DNA from 2 places in the Pseudomonas sp. VD-NE ins genome. Region 1 is predicted to be linked to the other one. Evidence: predicted binding sites of a transcription regulator. Region 1 holds the regulator's gene; the other holds the start of a gene.
What was found. Region 1 encodes sigma-54, which starts transcription at its own class of promoters, with help from an activator protein. Its sites were predicted from a motif close to ANTGGCATNNANNTTGCTNT; they were not measured.
Positions count from the first base shown of each region.

Region 2: the regulator sigma-54 is predicted to act here: its motif matches at 3,060-3,079, upstream of RMV17_RS09320 (CmpA/NrtA family ABC transporter substrate-binding protein).

Region 1 is NZ_CP134772.1:1,036,296-1,045,094, reverse strand. Features, by position in the region: gene lptC (LPS export ABC transporter periplasmic protein LptC) at 1-526, shown strand, start outside; gene lptA (lipopolysaccharide transport periplasmic protein LptA) at 513-1,058, shown strand; gene lptB (LPS export ABC transporter ATP-binding protein) at 1,058-1,783, shown strand; gene RMV17_RS04380 (RNA polymerase factor sigma-54) at 1,971-3,464, shown strand; gene hpf (ribosome hibernation-promoting factor, HPF/YfiA family) at 3,538-3,846, shown strand; gene ptsN (PTS IIA-like nitrogen regulatory protein PtsN) at 3,858-4,322, shown strand; gene rapZ (RNase adapter RapZ) at 4,325-5,182, shown strand; gene RMV17_RS04360 (HPr family phosphocarrier protein) at 5,198-5,473, shown strand; gene RMV17_RS04355 (ZIP family metal transporter) at 5,565-6,458, opposite strand; gene RMV17_RS04350 (superoxide dismutase) at 6,489-7,100, opposite strand; gene RMV17_RS04345 (hypothetical protein) at 7,102-7,542, opposite strand; gene RMV17_RS04340 (class II fumarate hydratase) at 7,570-8,799, opposite strand, start outside.
Region 2 is NZ_CP134772.1:2,108,196-2,116,994, forward strand. Features, by position in the region: gene RMV17_RS09310 (nitrate/nitrite transporter) at 1-679, opposite strand, end outside; gene RMV17_RS09315 (ANTAR domain-containing protein) at 1,143-1,718, opposite strand; gene RMV17_RS09320 (CmpA/NrtA family ABC transporter substrate-binding protein) at 1,734-2,945, opposite strand; gene RMV17_RS09325 (quinone-dependent dihydroorotate dehydrogenase) at 3,168-4,187, shown strand; gene rmf (ribosome modulation factor) at 4,431-4,646, opposite strand; gene rlmKL (bifunctional 23S rRNA (guanine(2069)-N(7))-methyltransferase RlmK/23S rRNA (guanine(2445)-N(2))-methyltransferase RlmL) at 5,179-7,449, shown strand; gene RMV17_RS09340 (diguanylate cyclase) at 7,595-8,799, shown strand, end outside.

The sequences.
Region 1 (8,799 bases):
GGCGATATTCGCCGCGGTGGGCTACTGGAACATCAGCCCGGAACGCTTCCTCGACAAGCCACCGGTGAGCTCGGTCGAAACGCCTATCGACTGGTATGCAACCAACACGCATACCCTGCAATATTTGCCGGACGGCAAAGTGCAGTACGAAATGACTTCCGACAAGGCCGAGCACGTCAAGGCAACCGATATCACTCTGGTCACCAAGCCCGACCTGAACATGTACCGCGGAACGGAGTTTCCATGGCACGTGACCAGTGAGCGTGGCGAAGTGAATTCGGGTGGCACACAAGTCGAATTGATCGATTCGGTACGCATCAAGCGCACCGATGAGCAGAACCGCGATCTGTTGGTGACCTCCACGCGCATGACCGTGTTCCCGCAGGAGCAATATGCGCAGACCGAGCAACCCGTTAGAATCGACGGCGCTGGCGGTGTATCGACTGGCGTTGGAATGAAAGCGTACCTGAAGGAAAGCAGGATACACCTGCTATCGAACGTAAGAGGACAGTATGAGGCTCGTTAAAACCCTCCCTATTTTGCTCAGTCTGGGCGCAGCACTGGGAAGCGTGAGCGCCTGGGCTCTGCCGAACGATCAGCAGCAACCTATCCGCATTCAGGCCGACGACGCCCAGCTGGATGACAAGAACGGCATCGCCACCTATAAGGGTGACGTGATCATCACTCAGGGCTCGATGAAGGTGACCGGCAATACCGTGACCATCACCCGCACCCCGGCCGGCGATATTGACGTGGTGACTTCGGTGGGCAACCTTGCCTACTTCGAACAACTGCAGACCGCTGGCGACACCAAGCCTGTACAGGGCTGGGGCGTGACGATCCAGTACCACGCCGCGCAGAACCGCGTTGTGCTGATCGACAAGGCCAAGGTTGTCGACAAGGACAACAACACGACTCAAGGCGAGAAAATCGTCTATGACACCGTGAAGAAACTGGCCAGCGCCGGTCGCGCTACCGGCAGCAAGGTCACCGAAGCGCGTCCGCGCATCGATATGGTGATCCAGCCGAAGAAGAAAACCGACGAGAAAACCCAGTAATGGCAACTCTGAAAGCTCAGCACCTGGCCAAGGCCTATAAAAGCCGCCAGGTCGTGCGTGACGTCAGCCTATCGATCGACAGCGGCCAGATCGTCGGCCTGCTCGGGCCAAACGGCGCCGGCAAGACCACGTGCTTCTACATGATCGTCGGCCTGGTACAGGCCGATCAGGGCCGTGTGCTGATCGACGATCTGGACGTCAGCCACCAGCCGATGCACGGTCGCGCCAAGGCCGGTATCGGCTATCTGCCGCAAGAAGCGTCGATCTTCCGCAAACTGTCGGTGGCCGATAACATCATGGCCATCCTCGAGACCCGCCAGGAGCTCGACAAGGCCGGCCGTCGCAAGGAGCTGGAAAGCCTGCTGCAGGAATTCCACATCAGCCACATTCGCGACAACCTCGGCATGAGCCTGTCCGGTGGCGAACGCCGCCGGGTGGAAATCGCCCGCGCTCTGGCGACTGCACCGAAATTCATCCTGCTCGACGAACCGTTCGCCGGTGTCGACCCGATTTCGGTTGGCGACATCAAGCAGATCATCCACCACCTCAAGGCCAAGGGCATCGGTGTATTGATCACCGACCACAACGTCCGTGAGACGCTGGATATCTGCGAAACCGCTTACATCGTCAACGACGGTCAGTTGATTGCCGAAGGCGATGCAGAAACCATCCTGGCCAACGATCTGGTCAAGGAAGTGTATCTGGGCCACGAGTTCCGCCTGTAAGCGCAACAGTACCCGGTGCGCCGCCGGGGCGCTGTATCGATTCAAGCAGGATTTAATACGCTTTAATTGTTACAGCGCTCTAGGCAAACACTTCAGTTTCAGGCATATAATTTGCTTAAGTTTGGCGCTTCGGCGCCCTGTAGTGGATGGCGCATAGCGCCGGCGAATAAGGTGTTAAGCCCCTGCCATGAAACCATCGCTAGTCTTGAGAATGGGCCAGCAGCTGACGATGACACCGCAGCTGCAACAGGCCATCCGCCTGCTCCAATTGTCGACCCTGGATCTGCAACAGGAAATCCAGGAGGCTCTGGAATCCAATCCGATGCTCGAACGCCAGGAAGAAGGCGACGACTTCGACAATTCCGATCCCCTGGCCGACAACGCCGAACAGAAGCCCAACACCGAGATCCAGGAACCTTCCTACCAGGAGACCGCCCCGACGGTGGACAACCTCGAGGACGGCGAATGGAACGAGCGCATCCCCAATGAGCTTCCGGTCGACACGGCCTGGGAAGACGTCTACCAGACCAGCGCCAGCAGCCTGCCGAGCAGCGATGACGATGAGTGGGACTTCACCACCCGCACCTCCGCTGGCGAAAGCCTGCAAAGCCATCTGCTGTGGCAATTGAACCTCGCACCGATGTCCGACACCGATCGCCTGATCGCCGTGACCCTGATCGACTGCATCAACAATCAGGGCTACCTGGACGAAACCCTCGAAGAGATCCTCGAGGCGTTCGATCCTGAGCTGGACATTGAGCTGGACGAAATCGAAGCCGTCCTGCACCGCATTCAGCAGTTCGAACCGGCCGGCATCGGCGCGCGCAATCTCGGCGAATGCCTGCTGCTGCAATTACGCCAGCTACCAGCCAAGACGCCTTGGCTGGCTGAAGCCAAGCGTCTGGTCAGCGATTACATCGACCTGCTGGGCGGCCGCGACTACAGCCAGCTGATGCGACGCATGAAGCTCAAGGAAGACGAGTTGCGCCAGGTCATCGAGTTGGTGCAGAGCCTTAATCCACGTCCGGGTTCGCAAATCGAATCCACCGAAGCCGAGTACGTTGTCCCCGACGTTATCGTGCGCAAGGACAACGAGCGCTGGCTGGTCGAACTCAATCAGGAGTCGGTGCCACGCCTACGGGTCAACGCGCAGTACGCCGGTTTCGTCCGTCGCGCCGACACCAGCGCCGACAACACCTTCATGCGCAATCAGTTGCAGGAAGCCCGCTGGTTCATCAAGAGCCTGCAGAGCCGCAACGAAACATTGATGAAAGTAGCCACCCAGATCGTCGAGCATCAGCGCGGTTTTCTGGAGTACGGCGACGAAGCCATGAAGCCGTTGGTCCTGCACGACATCGCTGAGGCGGTCGGCATGCACGAATCAACAATTTCCCGGGTGACCACGCAAAAGTTCATGCATACCCCACGCGGTATTTATGAACTGAAATACTTTTTCTCCAGCCACGTCAGCACCTCCGAAGGCGGCGAATGCTCGTCTACGGCGATCCGCGCGATCATCAAAAAACTGGTTGCCGCGGAAAATCAGAAAAAGCCGTTGAGTGACAGCAAGATCGCTGGTTTACTGGAGGCACAAGGCATTCAGGTGGCTCGCCGCACCGTCGCCAAGTACCGCGAATCCTTAGGGATCGCGCCTTCGAGCGAACGCAAGCGGTTGATGTAAGCCACGTTACAGCGTTCCAGTGGCAGGCTATCCAGCCTGCCGCTTTATGCACTGGCAACGAAGGAGAAGCTGTATGCAAGTCAACATCAGTGGACACCAACTGGAAGTGACCGAACCTCTGCGCGACTACATCAATGAGAAACTTCAACGATTAGAGCGCCATTTCGACAAGATCACCAACGTGCAAGTCACGATGTGCGTCGAAAAGCTGAAGCAGAAAATCGAAGCCACCTTGCATATACCCGGCAGCGAAGTGGTCGCCAACGCGGAACATACCGATATGTACGCGGCGATCGACGCCTTGACCGACAAGCTGGATAAACAACTCAAAAAGCATAAGGAAAAGACCCAGAGCCTGCTCCAGGGCGCTACCGGTCGATAACCCCCCACCCCATGATCCGACTTGAAAGTATCCTGACCCCCGGCCGTTCCCTCGTGAACGTGCCGGGCGGCAGTAAAAAGAAAGCCCTCGAACAAATTGCCAACCTGATCGCCCGCGAAGTGCCGGCTCTGGAGATGCAAGATGTCTTCGAGGCGTTGATTGCCCGTGAAAAACTCGGTTCCACCGGTTTTGGCAACGGCATCGCCATTCCTCACTGCCGTCTCAAGGGGTGCCAGTCGCCTATCAGTGCCTTGATGCACCTTGATACGCCAATCGATTTCGACGCCATTGATGGCGCTCCGGTTGACCTGCTGTTCGTTTTGCTGGTCCCGGAAGCCGCCACCGATGCGCACCTGGAGTTGCTGCGTCAGATCGCCAGCATGCTCGATCGCAAGGACGTGCGCGATAAACTGCGCAGCGCTGCGAGCAACGAAGCCTTGTATCAGGTTGTCCTGGACGAGCAGAACGGGCACTAATCATGCGCTTGATCATTGTCAGTGGCCGTTCCGGCTCGGGTAAAAGTACCGCACTGGATGTCCTTGAGGACAACGGTTACTACTGCATCGACAACCTGCCGGCAGGCTTGCTGCCGGAACTGGCCGAACGTGCGCTGATTCACACTGAACTGGCGCAGCCGCTGGTGGCCGTATCGATCGATGCGCGCAACCTGCCGAGCCACCTGACGCGCTTTCCCGAACTGCTTGAAGATGTCCGCAGCAAGCACATCCAGTGCGACGTACTGTATCTGGATGCCGACGAAGAAACCCTGCTCAAGCGTTTTTCCGAAACCCGCCGTCGCCATCCGCTGAGCAATGCCAACCGCTCGCTGGCCGAGGCGATCCAGGATGAAACCGCCCTGCTCGGCCCGATTGCCGATCTCGCGGACCTGAAGATCAACACCACCAATCTGAACCTGTATCAGCTGCGCGACTCGATCAAGCTGCGCCTGCTGAACCAGCCGGAGCCGGGGACCGCATTTCTGGTCGAGTCCTTCGGCTTCAAGCGCGGGATGCCGGTGGATGCGGATCTGGTGTTCGATGTGCGCTGCCTGCCCAATCCGTACTGGAAGCCGGAACTGCGCGCGCAATCGGGTCTCGATGCGCCGGTGGCTGAATACCTGGCGGCGCAGCCGGAGGTCGAAGAAATGTTCCAGGACATTTTCGCCTACCTGCACAAGTGGCTGCCGCGCTTCGCTGCGAGCAACCGCGCCTACGTCACCATTGCCATTGGCTGCACCGGCGGGCATCACCGCTCCGTCTACCTGACCGAACGTCTGGGTCAGGCCCTGCAGAAAACCCTGAAGAACGTCCAGGTTCGCCACCGCGACCTCACTTAAAGGATTCACACCGCGATGCCTGCTCTGGAAATCGAAATCATCAACAAGCTGGGCCTGCATGCCCGCGCATCGGCCAAGTTTGTCGGGGTGGCCGGGCAGTATCCGGATTGCTCGATCAGAGTGGGCCGCACACCGGAGACCACGGTTGATGGCAAAAGCATCATGGCAATGATGATGCTGGCGGCTGGCAAGGGCACCAAAATCTATCTGAGTACTGAAGGGCATCAGGAACAGGAAGCGCTGGATGCGCTGGTGGCGTTGATCAACAACTATTTCGACGAAGGTGGCTGACAGCCAACATCAAAAGATCGCAGCCTGCGGCAGCTCCTACAGTGAACGCATTCCAATGTAGGAGCTGCCGAAGGCTGCGATCTTTTGATCTTCAACCTAATGCGGTATCCATCACCATCATCAGACAAAACCCGATCAACAGGCCAAGACTGGCCAGTTTGTCATGACCATGGCGCCGTGATTCCGGGATGACCTCGTGAGTCACCACCAGCAACATCGCCCCCGCCGCCAGTGCCAGACCTAATGGCAACAATACCTGCGCCAGACCGACCAGCCACGCACACAGCAACGCAAACACCGGCTCGACCAGGCCTGACACCGCACCGATCAGGAATGCCTTGACCCGTGACATCCCTGCCCCGGCCAATACCAGCGCAATCACCAGACCTTCCGGTACATCCTGCAAAGCGATGCCCATGGCCAGACTGTCCGCATCCGGCATGCCGCCACCGGCGGAAACGCCGACGGCCATGCCTTCCGGGATGTTATGGGCAATGATGGCGAACACGAACAGCCAGATCCGTGGCGGAATCACCGGATGCTCGACTGTGCCGACGAGCATTTCCGGGGACGCGCCGGAAACTTTGCGATCGACCAGATACAGCCCGAAAGCGCCGAGCATGATGCCGAAGCAGATCAGGCCACTGGAGCCCCACGCAGTCAGACCGAGGCCTTGCGCGGCGGCAATGCCCGGCACGATCAGCGAAAACGCCGTCGCTGCCAGCATCACCCCGGCGCCAAAACCCAGCAAGGTATCGCTGAGCGCCTGCGGCATGCGTCGAATCACCAGCACCGGCACAGCGCCAAGCGCAGTGCCAAGCGCGCAGATCGCGCCACCCTGCAACGCCCGCAACAGCCTCGGTTCCAGATTCAGCCATTCCAGTCCGTGGGCGACCAGCAAGGTCATGCCCGCCAACAGCAATAGCGATCCCACTGCGTAACGAAACATACGCCCACTTCCGATCGCCAGTGTCTCAGTGCCCATAGTCAGCCTTGGATTGTTTTTATAGAAGACTTAAACCAGTGCGGCCTGATAGCGCGCAGCCACTTCAGGCCAATTGATTACGTTGTAAAACGCGTTGATGTATTCCGGGCGACGGTTCTGATAACGCAAGTAGTAGGCATGCTCCCAGACGTCGAGACCGAGAATCGGCGTATTGCCGTTCATCAACGGGCTGTCCTGGTTGCCGCTGCTTTCCACCACCAGTTTCTTTTCCGGGGTCACGCTGAGCCAGGCCCATCCGCTGCCGAAGCGGGTAAGCGCGGCTTTGGTGAAGGCTTCCTTGAAGCTGTCGAGGCCGCCCAGTTGCTCATCGATGGCCTTGGCCAACGCGCCGTCCGGTTTGCCGCCGCCGCTCGGTACCATCACTTCCCAGAACAGCGAGTGGTTGGCATGACCGCCGCCCTGATTGATCACTGCCGCACGGAGTTTTTCCGGCAGGTCCTTAACGCTGGCGACGAGTTTTTCCACCGGCCATTCGGCGTATTCAGTGCCTTCTACCGCCGCGTTGAGGTTGTTGATGTACGTCTGGTGATGCTTGGTGTAGTGAATTTCCATGGTCTGCGCATCGATATGCGGCTCGAGGGCGTCGTAGGCGTAAGGCAAGGCAGGCAAGGTAAAAGCCATTTCAATGGACTCCATGGTGATGAGGGGCAGGCGCGCGGCGCGCATTGCCGGTATCCGGGTGCAGCAGGCGCTGGGTGCGCGGGTATTCGCCGTGTTCACTGATGAAATTCAGCAATTCAACGTAGGTCTTGCTGCTCTGGCGCAGCGCCGCTTCACGCAATGCCAGGCGCTGACGTTCGTCCTGCATGGTCTGCAACAGTCGTTGATGGATCGCGCAGAGGTATTCGGCGCTCTCCTCCGGCTGGTTCAGGCGCAAGTGCAGATCCGCCAGGTTGTGGTGAGAAATGACGCAGGCCGCCACCGCTTCGTCGGCATCCGCCCAGCGTTCGAATAACACTTGCGCCAGGGCCAGGGCTTGCAGGTAAGCCTCACGGGCGTCGATCAATTCGCCGAGCATGAAGCAGCGATTGGCCCGTTCGATCGTGCGTTTCCAGTGCTCCATGGTGAGCCTCCAAAGCGGTTGCGGGATTTACACGCCGCCGGCGGTGAGCTTCTCGGGATTGAGCAACTCTTCCAGTTGGCTGCGTGACAGGTCGGTGTGTTCCAGGGCAACGTCGATCACCGCACGCCCTTCCTTGTAGGCCTGCTTGGCGATTTCGGCGGCTTTCTGGTATCCGATGATCGGGTTGAGCGCGGTGACCAGAATCGGGTTGCGCGACAACGCTTCTTTCAAGCGCGATTCGTTGACCTTGAAACTGGCGATGGCTTTGTCGCCGAGCAGCCGACTGGAATTGGCCAGCAGCTCGATGCTGCTCAGCAGGTTCTGGGCGATGATCGGCAGCATCACATTGAGTTCGAAATTGCCCGACTGGCCAGCGATTGTGATCACCGAATCGTTGCCGATCACTTGCGCAGCGACCATGGCGGTGGCTTCCGGAATCACTGGATTGACCTTGCCCGGCATGATCGACGAGCCTGGTTGCAGCGCCTCCAGTTCGATTTCACCGAGACCGGCGAGCGGGCCGGAGTTCATCCAGCGCAGGTCGTTGGCGATTTTCATCAGCGACACAGCGGTGGCCTTGAGCTGGCCGGAGACGGCGACGGCGGTGTCTTGCGAGCCGATCAGCGCAAACAGATCCTTGCCCGGGGTGAATTGCACGTCGCTCAACTGGCTCAACTGACGACTGAAACGTGCGGCGAACTCAGGATGCGCGTTGATCCCGGTGCCGACCGCCGTGCCGCCCTGCGCCAGCGATTGCAGGCTCGGCAGCAAATCCTGCAAATGCGCGATGTTGGCTTTGAGCTGCTGCGCCCAGCCATTGAGTACCTGGCTCATGCGCACCGGCATCGCATCCATCAAATGCGTGCGGCCGGTTTTGACGTGGTGATGCACCTGCCCGGCTTTTTGCTCGATGACTTGCACCAGGTGCAGCAGCGCCGGCAGCAGTTGTTCGTGCAGGGCCAGCGCAGCGCTGACGTGGATGGTGGTCGGGATGATGTCGTTGCTGCTCTGGCCGCAGTTGACGTGATCGTTGGCGTTGACCGGCTCGCCGAGCAAACGGCTGGCGAGGGTGGCAATCACTTCGTTGGCGTTCATGTTGGAACTGGTGCCGGAACCGGTCTGGAAGATATCCACCGGGAAATGCTGCATGAAATCGCCTTCGAGCAAACCTTGCGCGGCGTCGTTGATGGCTTTGCCCTGAGCGGCAGTGATTTGGTTGAGTTCGACGTTGGCGCGGGCTGCGGCGGCTTTGGCGAG
Region 2 (8,799 bases), 1.1 Mb from region 1:
CGATGAAGCCGCCGAAGGTGACGCTGTAAAAAAACATGAACCACCAGCTGTCACGGTCGCCCAGCGCCTTGAAGTAGTCAGCCATGGCTTTGGCTTTCGGCCGTTGTGGCGCGTTTTTCGCCAGCCAGGCAAACAGCACCAGCGTCAGGATCAATGGGATCAGGGCGAAACCGAAGACATTGCTCCAGCCGAACGCGGCGGCGAGCACCGGTGCCAGCAGCGCGGCGAAGACAGTGCCGGAGTTGCCCGCACCGGCAATGCCCATGGCTTTGCCTTGATGCTGTGGTGGATACCATTGCGACGCCAGCGGCAGGGCGACGGCGAACGAGGCGCCGGCCATGCCGAGGAACAGGCCGAGGATCAGCGCCTGCTCGTAGCTATGAATGCCGATGTTCCAGGCACCGAACAGCGCGCAAATCACGATGACCTGACCGATGAGCCCAGCAGTTTTCGGTGACAGCCGATCGGCGAGCATGCCCATGATGAAGCGCAGTACGGCACCGGCGAGGATCGGCGTGGCGACGACGAGGCCGCGTTGTTGCGTGGTCAGGTGCAGGTCGGCGGCGATCTGCACCGCCAGCGGGCCGAGCAGGTACCAGACCATGAAACTCAGGTCGAAATAGAGGAAGGCCGCGAACAGGGTCGGGGTGTGGCCGGATTTCCAGAAGCTTGAATTCATCGCGCACCTCAGCTGAAAAGAGTCTCGAAAGGAGTCATGCAACAGCAGGTGGGGCGCCGCCACGGCCGCACCACCGGCCCCGGTCTGTGGGGCCAAAACGCAAAAACGCCGCTCCCTGATGCGCCGGTTGGGCGAACGGGTGAGCGACGTCTTTGTCGTGGGTGGGGCAACCGCCGTTGGTTACCTGTGCGTTTTACATAGCGAGATTTGTGCCAACAGCCGGAAAATCAAAAGCCCCTCACCCTAGCCCTCCCGAAACGTCGGACCGCCCAGGGGGAGAGGGGACTGACCGAGGTGTCTTGCGCCAAACATCGACCTGAAAGACCGTGTCGATTATGGATTCACAGCAGAGATCACAGGTCGGCGTGGTTCGTGAGCATCCCCCGGTCGGTCCCCTCTCCCTCCGGGCGGTCCGACGTTTCGGGAGGGCTAGGGTGAGGGGCTTCTCAAGCAACCAAAGTTTTCAGCCAAGCAACTCACTCATCGCAATAATCTGCTCCGCCACCTGAATCAGCCTCTGCTGCCGGCTCATCGCCTGGCGCCGCATCAAGGTATAAGCCTCTTCCTCATTGCAATCCTTCATCTTCATCAACAATCCCTTGGCCAGTTCAATGCGTTTGCGCTCAGCCAATTGCTGATCTCGCGCCTGCAACTGCGCACGCAACGCCTGATCACTCTCGAATCGCGCCATCGCCACATCGAGAATCGGCTGCAGACGCTGTGCGTGAATACCTTCGACGATGTAGGCGCTGACCCCAGACTTGATTGCTTGGCGCATCACACCCGGATCATGCTCGTCGGTAAACATCACGATTGGCCGTGGCTGGTCGCGGCTGACCAGCACCACTTGTTCCATGACATCGCGGCTCGGTGACTCGGTATCGATCAGGATCACGTCCGGACGCACCGTTTCGACGCGCGCGGGCAGATCGATGGTCAGGCCGGATTCGTCGATGACTTCGAAACCGGCTTCAGTCAGTGCCGCTTTCAGGCGCCCGACTTTTTTCGCCGTGTCGTTGATCAACAGAATGCGCAACATGTTCGCGGTCTCCTGTCAGCGGCGGGCGAGAAGGGGAGCGTCGTCGCTCATCGCGTGCAGCTTGAAGCTGCGCGCATAACCGGCGGGATTGCTGCCGTCCCAGACTTTGCCGTCGAGCAACTGACTGCTGCGCATGTCGGTGCCCCATGCGGCAACACCGACCTCAGTAGCGGCGTCGCGATATAGATCGAGTTGCTGAACCTGACGGGCGACAGCGAGGTAATCCGGGTCTTCGCGCAGCAAACCCCAGCGACGGAACTGGGTCATGAACCACATGCCATCGGACAAGTACGGCAAATTCACTTCGCCATTGCCGTGAAAGCGCAGCGCATGAGGATCCTGCCAACGATTGCCCAGCCCATCCGAATAGTCGCCGAGAAAACGCGGTTCGATGCACGCAAGCGGCGCGTCCAGATACTCCGACGCACTGAGCAATTGCGCGGTGCTGCGACGATTTTCCGGGCTTTCTTCGATGAAACGGCTGGCTTCAAGAATCGCCATCACCAACGCCCGCGCAGTGTTCGGGTATTGCTCGACAAACTCACGCGTGCAACCGAGGACTTTTTCCGGGTGATTGGGCCAGATGGTCTGGCTGGTGGCCAAGGTAAAACCGAGATCCTGCTGCACCGCGCTGGCCGCCCAAGGCTCGCCGACGCAAAAGCCGTCGATACGCCCGGCTTGCAGGTGCGCGACCATTTGCGGCGGCGGCACCACCACACTGTCGACGTCCTGCAATGGATGAATGCCCTGGCTCGCCAGCCAGTAATACAGCCACATGGCGTGAGTGCCGGTAGGAAAGGTCTGGGCGAAGGTGAGTTTTGCGCGGCTTTGGTGCACATGGCGGTCCAGCGCTTCAGGACTGGTCACGCCGAGGTTCTGCAAGCCGTGAGACAGGTTAAGGCTCTGGCCGTTCTGGTTGAGGCCCATCAACACGGCCATGTCGGTCGGGGCAACACCGCCGATGCCCAGATGCACGGCGTAAATCAGGCCATACAGACTGTGCGCGGCATCCAGTTCGCCGCTGACCAGTTTGTCGCGCAAACTGGCCCAGGAACTTTGGCGTTTGAGGTTCAGGGTCAGTCCATAGGGCTGAGCGAAGCCCTGTGTGGCGGCGACGACGACCGAGGCGCAATCGCTCAGGGCCATGAAACCGAGGTCGATCGCAGTCTTTTCCGGAGCATCGCTGCCATTGACCCAGGCCAGTGGCCCTACCGAAGGTTCATTCATCCAACGTACCTCGAAAAAAAAGCGCCGCCACGGACTTTGCGCAGGCAAAACCCGGAACGACGCCATTGTCCTTGCCCGCCGGCCGTCATTGGCCGGCGCGCTGATGGCAAGGAGGGTGCAAGGCATATGCCAGTGCCAGCGATTTGCGCGTGCGCCTCGCGCCGCAGGTCGATGCCCGGCTATAATCGCCGCCTCTTTTCGCCGCCCGAGTCATCGCCGCCCATGTACACCCTGGCCCGTCAGCTGTTGTTCAAACTTTCCCCGGAAACCTCCCACGATCTGTCGCTGGATCTGATCGGCGCGGGTGGGCGTTTGGGCCTCAACGGCTTGCTGTGCAAGGCGCCGGCAAAGAAGCCGGTGACGGTCATGGGCCTCGAGTTTCCGAACCCGGTGGGTCTGGCGGCCGGTCTGGACAAGAACGGCGCGGCCATCGATGGCTTCGCGCAACTGGGTTTCGGTTTTGTCGAAATCGGCACCGTGACCCCACGCCCGCAGCCGGGCAATCCGAAGCCACGGATCTTCCGCCTGCCGGAAGCCGAAGCAATCATCAACCGCATGGGTTTCAACAACCTCGGTGTCGATAACCTTTTGGCGCGCGTTGCCGCCGCTAAGTACAAAGGCGTGCTGGGCATCAACATCGGCAAGAACTTCGATACGCCGGTCGAGCGCGCGGTCGACGATTACCTGATCTGCCTTGACAAGGTTTACGCCCACGCCAGCTATGTGACGGTCAACGTCAGCTCGCCGAACACCCCGGGCCTGCGCAGCCTGCAGTTTGGTGATTCGCTGAAGCAGTTGCTCGCCGATCTGGCCACACGCCGCGCCGAACTGGCGTTGCGTCACGGCAAACATGTGCCGCTGGCGATCAAGATCGCGCCGGACATGACCGATGAAGAAACCGCGCAGGTTGCTCAGGCGCTGATCGAAACCGGCATGGACGCGGTGATCGCGACCAACACCACCCTCAGCCGTGTTGGTGTCGAAGGCATGGAGCATGGCGACGAGGCGGGTGGCTTGTCGGGCGCGCCAGTGCGGGAGAAGAGCACGAACACCGTGAAGGTGCTGGCGGGTGAGTTGGCGGGTCGGTTGCCGATCATTGCGGCGGGCGGGATTACTGAAGGCAAACATGCGGCTGAGAAGATTCTGGCGGGTGCGAGCCTGGTGCAGATCTACTCTGGCTTCATCTATAAAGGCCCGGCGCTGATCCGTGAATCGGTAGACGCAATCGCCGCCCTGCGCTGATCTCTTGTGGGAGCGAGCCTGCTCGCGAAAGCGGCGTGTCAGTCACAGAAATATTGACTGAACTGGCACCTTCGCGAGCAGGCTCGCTCCCACAGGTTTCGTGTTCCAGCACAAAAAATGAGTTTTCCGGCATAAAAAAGGGCTCCTCGAAGGAGCCCCTGGGCCGGAGCCCGCCGTCCGGGAAGGACGTGCATGGTAAGTCGTTACAAATTCAGATTGTCGTGTCGGAATTAATGCCCTGTGTCAGCCGACGGCGTGAAGTTCGTTGAGTCTGTGGATTCCCGCAGTGCCGGTCATACCGTCCCAGTTGTCGCCGCGTCCTTCTCGCCAGCCGTTAATCCAGGCTTGGCGTACCGACGGTAGAGTAAATGGGCAAAGCTCACGGGATTTGCCACCAACGCCATATTGATATCCGCGCAAAAATGCTCTTTCCAACGGATCACGCTTAAGTCTTCTCATAGGGTGTTTCCCTCACTTGTTGACTGTTTTGTGTCGCGTTGACCTCAACTGAGGTCTGGCAGAAGAAACCTGCCATGGTGCGGCTCGCTGCCGGCGTGGCGAGCCAAGGTGTTGACGCCGTTGCGACGTCAACCTGTGTTCAGTTCTAACCAATGAGTCACACCGAGGGAATGATCGTTTTGTCATAAGGACGTAACGAAATTAGTGCTACAGCCATAAGTAACGACGGGTTTCATGCACGGTTTTTCAGCAAACCCCGGTATGATCGGCCTCGCGCTGGATGATGGGGTTAATTCTTTAGTGAGAATGACCCACGTTTGCGCTGGGGTATAAAGCGACGAAGGGTCGCTTTAAGACTTTTTGTTTCATCAACTTTTTTATCTGTCCCGGCATCTAAGCTCTTTTAACCCGAGCAGCGGGGATGGAACGGCACACCTTCGTGCCACGCGGGCGTTCTTTTAGAAAAGCGCCTGATTGAAAACCGGATCGGCAATGCGTTGCCGATTCACTAGCCAAAGGCTCTGGAAATACCATGTCCGACCGTTTCGAACTCTTCCTCACTTCCCCTAAAGGCCTTGAAGGCCTGCTCATCGAGGAAGCCGTCGGGCTTGGCCTTGAAGAAGCGCGCGAGCACACTTCCGCCGTGCGTGGCATGGCGACCATGGAAACCGCTTATCGCCTGTGCCTCTGGTCGCGTCTGGCCAACCGCGTGTTGCTGGTGCTCAAGCGCTTCCCGATGAAAGACGCTGAAGACCTCTACCACGGCGTGCTCGACATCGACTGGCAGGATCACATGCTCAGCGATGGCACCCTGGCTGTTGAATTCAGCGGTCACGGTTCCGGCATCGACAACACCCATTTCGGCGCCTTGAAAGTCAAAGACGCCATCGTCGACAAACTGCGCACCCCACAGGGCGACCGTCCGTCGATCGACAAGCTCAACCCGGACCTGCGCATTCACCTGCGTCTGGATCGCGGCGAAGCGATTCTTTCCCTTGATCTGTCCGGCCACAGCCTGCACCAGCGCGGCTATCGCTTGCAGCAGGGCGCTGCACCGCTGAAGGAAAACCTCGCGGCGGCGATCCTGATCCGTTCCGGCTGGCCACGTATCGCCGCTGAAGGCGGCGCGCTGGCTGACCCGATGTGCGGTGTCGGTACGTTCCTCGTCGAAGCCGGCATGATCGCCGCCGACATGGCGCCGAACCTGCGTCGTGAGCAGTGGGGCTTCACCGCCTGGCTAGGTCACGTCCCGGCGATGTGGAAAAAACTCCATGAAGAAGCCGTTGAACGTGCCGCTGCCGGTCTGGCCAAGCCACCGTTGTGGATTCGTGGCTACGAAGCTGATCCACGTCTGATTCAGCCGGGCCGCAACAACGTTGAGCGTGCCGGCCTGAGCGAGTGGATCAAGATCTACCAGGGCGAAGTCGCGACCTTCGAGCCGCGTCCGGATCAGAACCAGAAAGGTCTGGTCATCTGCAACCCGCCGTACGGCGAGCGTCTCGGTGACGAAGCCAGCCTGTTGTACCTCTACCAGAACCTCGGCGAGCGTCTGCGTCAGGCTTGCCTGAACTGGGAAGCGGCGGTGTTCACCGGCGCGCCGGATCTGGGCAAGCGCATGGGCATCCGCAGCCACAAACAGTATTCGTTCTGGAACGGCGCGTTGCCGTGCAAACTGCTGTTGATCAAAGTGCTGCCGGATCAGTTCGTCACCGGCGAGCGTCGCACCCCGGAACAGCGTCAGGCCGAGCGCGAGCAAGCGGCTTACGATCAGACCCCGGACGAACCGCAAGAGCGCAAGTTCAACAAGAACGGTAACCCGATCAAACCGACGCCAGCCCCGGCACCAGTGATCGAGCAGCCGCGCTTGAGCGAAGGCGGGCAGATGTTTGCCAACCGTCTGCAAAAGAACCTCAAGGCCATGGGCAAGTGGGTCAAGCGCGAAGGCATTGATTGCTACCGCGTCTACGATGCCGACATGCCTGAGTACGCGATGGCGATCGACCTGTACCACGATTGGGTGCACGTCCAGGAATACGCCGCGCCGAAGTCCATCGATCCGGAAAAAGCCTCGGCACGGATGTTCGATGCACTGGCAGCGATCCCGCAGGCGCTGAACGTCGACAAGAGCCGCGTGGTGGTCAAGCGTCGCGAGCGCCAGAGCGGCACCAAGCAGTACGAGCGTCAGGCTGCGCAAGGCAAGTTCAATGAAGTCAGCGAGGGCGGCGTGAAGTTGCTGGTCAACCTCACCGACTACCTCGACACCGGCCTGTTCCTCGATCACCGCCCGATGCGCATGCGCATTCAGAAAGAGGCCGCCGGCAAGCGCTTCCTCAATCTGTTCTGCTACACCGCGACCGCCAGCGTGCATGCGGCCAAGGGTGGTGCGCGCAGCACCACCAGCGTCGATCTGTCGAAAACCTACCTCGACTGGGCACGTCGCAACCTGTCGCTGAACGGCTTCTCGGACAAGAACCGTCTGGAGCAGGGCGATGTGATGGCTTGGCTGGAAAGCAGCCGTGACGAGTACGACCTGATCTTCATCGATCCGCCGACCTTCTCCAACTCCAAGCGCATGGAAGGCATCTTCGACGTGCAACGTGATCAGGTGCAGTTGATCGACCTGGCCATGGCCCGTCTGGCGCCCGGCGGTGTGCTGTATTTCTCCAACAACTTCCGCAAGTTCCAGTTGGAAGAAAACCTCGCCGAGCGTTACGCGGTTGAGGAAATCAGCGCGCAGACCATCGACCCGGATTTTGCCCGTAACACCAAGATCCACCGCGCCTGGAAAATCACGGCTCGTTGACGCTTTGCGCAATTGGATCCACAGAGCCTTGATTTTTAAAGGCTCCGTGGATCTGCCCGCGCTAGCTAAATTAGTGGCTAATAGCTATAACTCACACACGGTCAATGGGGTTTTCCCGTAAATGCTGGCGTAGTGAGTTGTCTTTATGTCGTTGCACCCCGTGCGCCCAAAGATTCTGGGTTTCATCAGTGAAGACGTCTCGGCCTGGCTGGTCGCGCTACTGGTATTGCTCGCCGGCGGGATTCTCACGGGGCTGCTCGCCTGGGCCACCCTCAATCAGTTCCAGCAACAAACCCGTCAGCGTTTTCAACTGCTGGCCAACGAACGTTACACCCGCATCGAAGAACGCTTTCAGGATCAGGAACAACGCCTCGACGGCCTGCGCCGCTTCTTCGCCAACTCCGAATCGGTGTCCCGCGCCGAATTCGACGGTTACACCCACCCCTTATTGATGCGTACCCAGGCCTATTCGTTTGCCCTCAAGGTCAGTGGTGCCGAGCGCGCTGCATTCGAGCAGCGCGTGCGCGACGAAGGCCTGACCCACTTCACGATCCGTGAGCTGAATGCACAGGGCGAGCTGCAACTGGCCGGCGTGCGCGATGCCTACGTGCCAGTGCTCTACAGTCAGACGCAAAGTCGGCTCGGTTCACCGTTGGGGTATGACTTGCTGGCGCAGCCGTTGCGCCGCGACACCCTGCAGCGTGCCGACAAGCTTGGCGGTCTGGCGGTGTCGCAACCGATGCATCTGGTCAGTATCGAGCCGTCCTATGCACGCGGTGTGCTGCTGGTGGCGCCAGTGAGTCGTAATGGCGAGCGGCAGTCGTTTGGTTACGTGATGGCGGTGATCAGCATGCGTCAGTTACTGGCCGACGGTTTACCGGACGCCTTCCATGACTATCTGTCGGTACGCATTCTCGATCTGTCGACCAATGATCAGCACGAAGTGTTGTTCGAGTCGACCAATGAGCCGGCACCGAGCGACCTGTCCGCGACGCGCCTGGTGCGCATGGCAGATCATGATTATCAGGTCGATATTCTGCCGAGCGATGCGTTTGCTCAGGCCAACCATTCGTCGGTCGGCAGCGTGATCATTCTGGGTGGCTTGCTCAGTCTGCTGCTCAGCGCCTTGCTCTACGTGCTGGTCAGTCAGCGCCAGCGTGCCTTGCGCATGGTCGAGCTGCGCACGCAGGAGTTGCATGCCAGCGAACAGGAGCTGCGTGGCACCCACGGGCAATTGCGCGGCGTGCTCAATGCGGCGACGCAAGTGGCGATCATCGCCACCGACTTGCGCGGCGTGATCAACACCTTCAACCCCGGCGCCGAGCAAATGCTCGGTTACAGCAGCGCCGA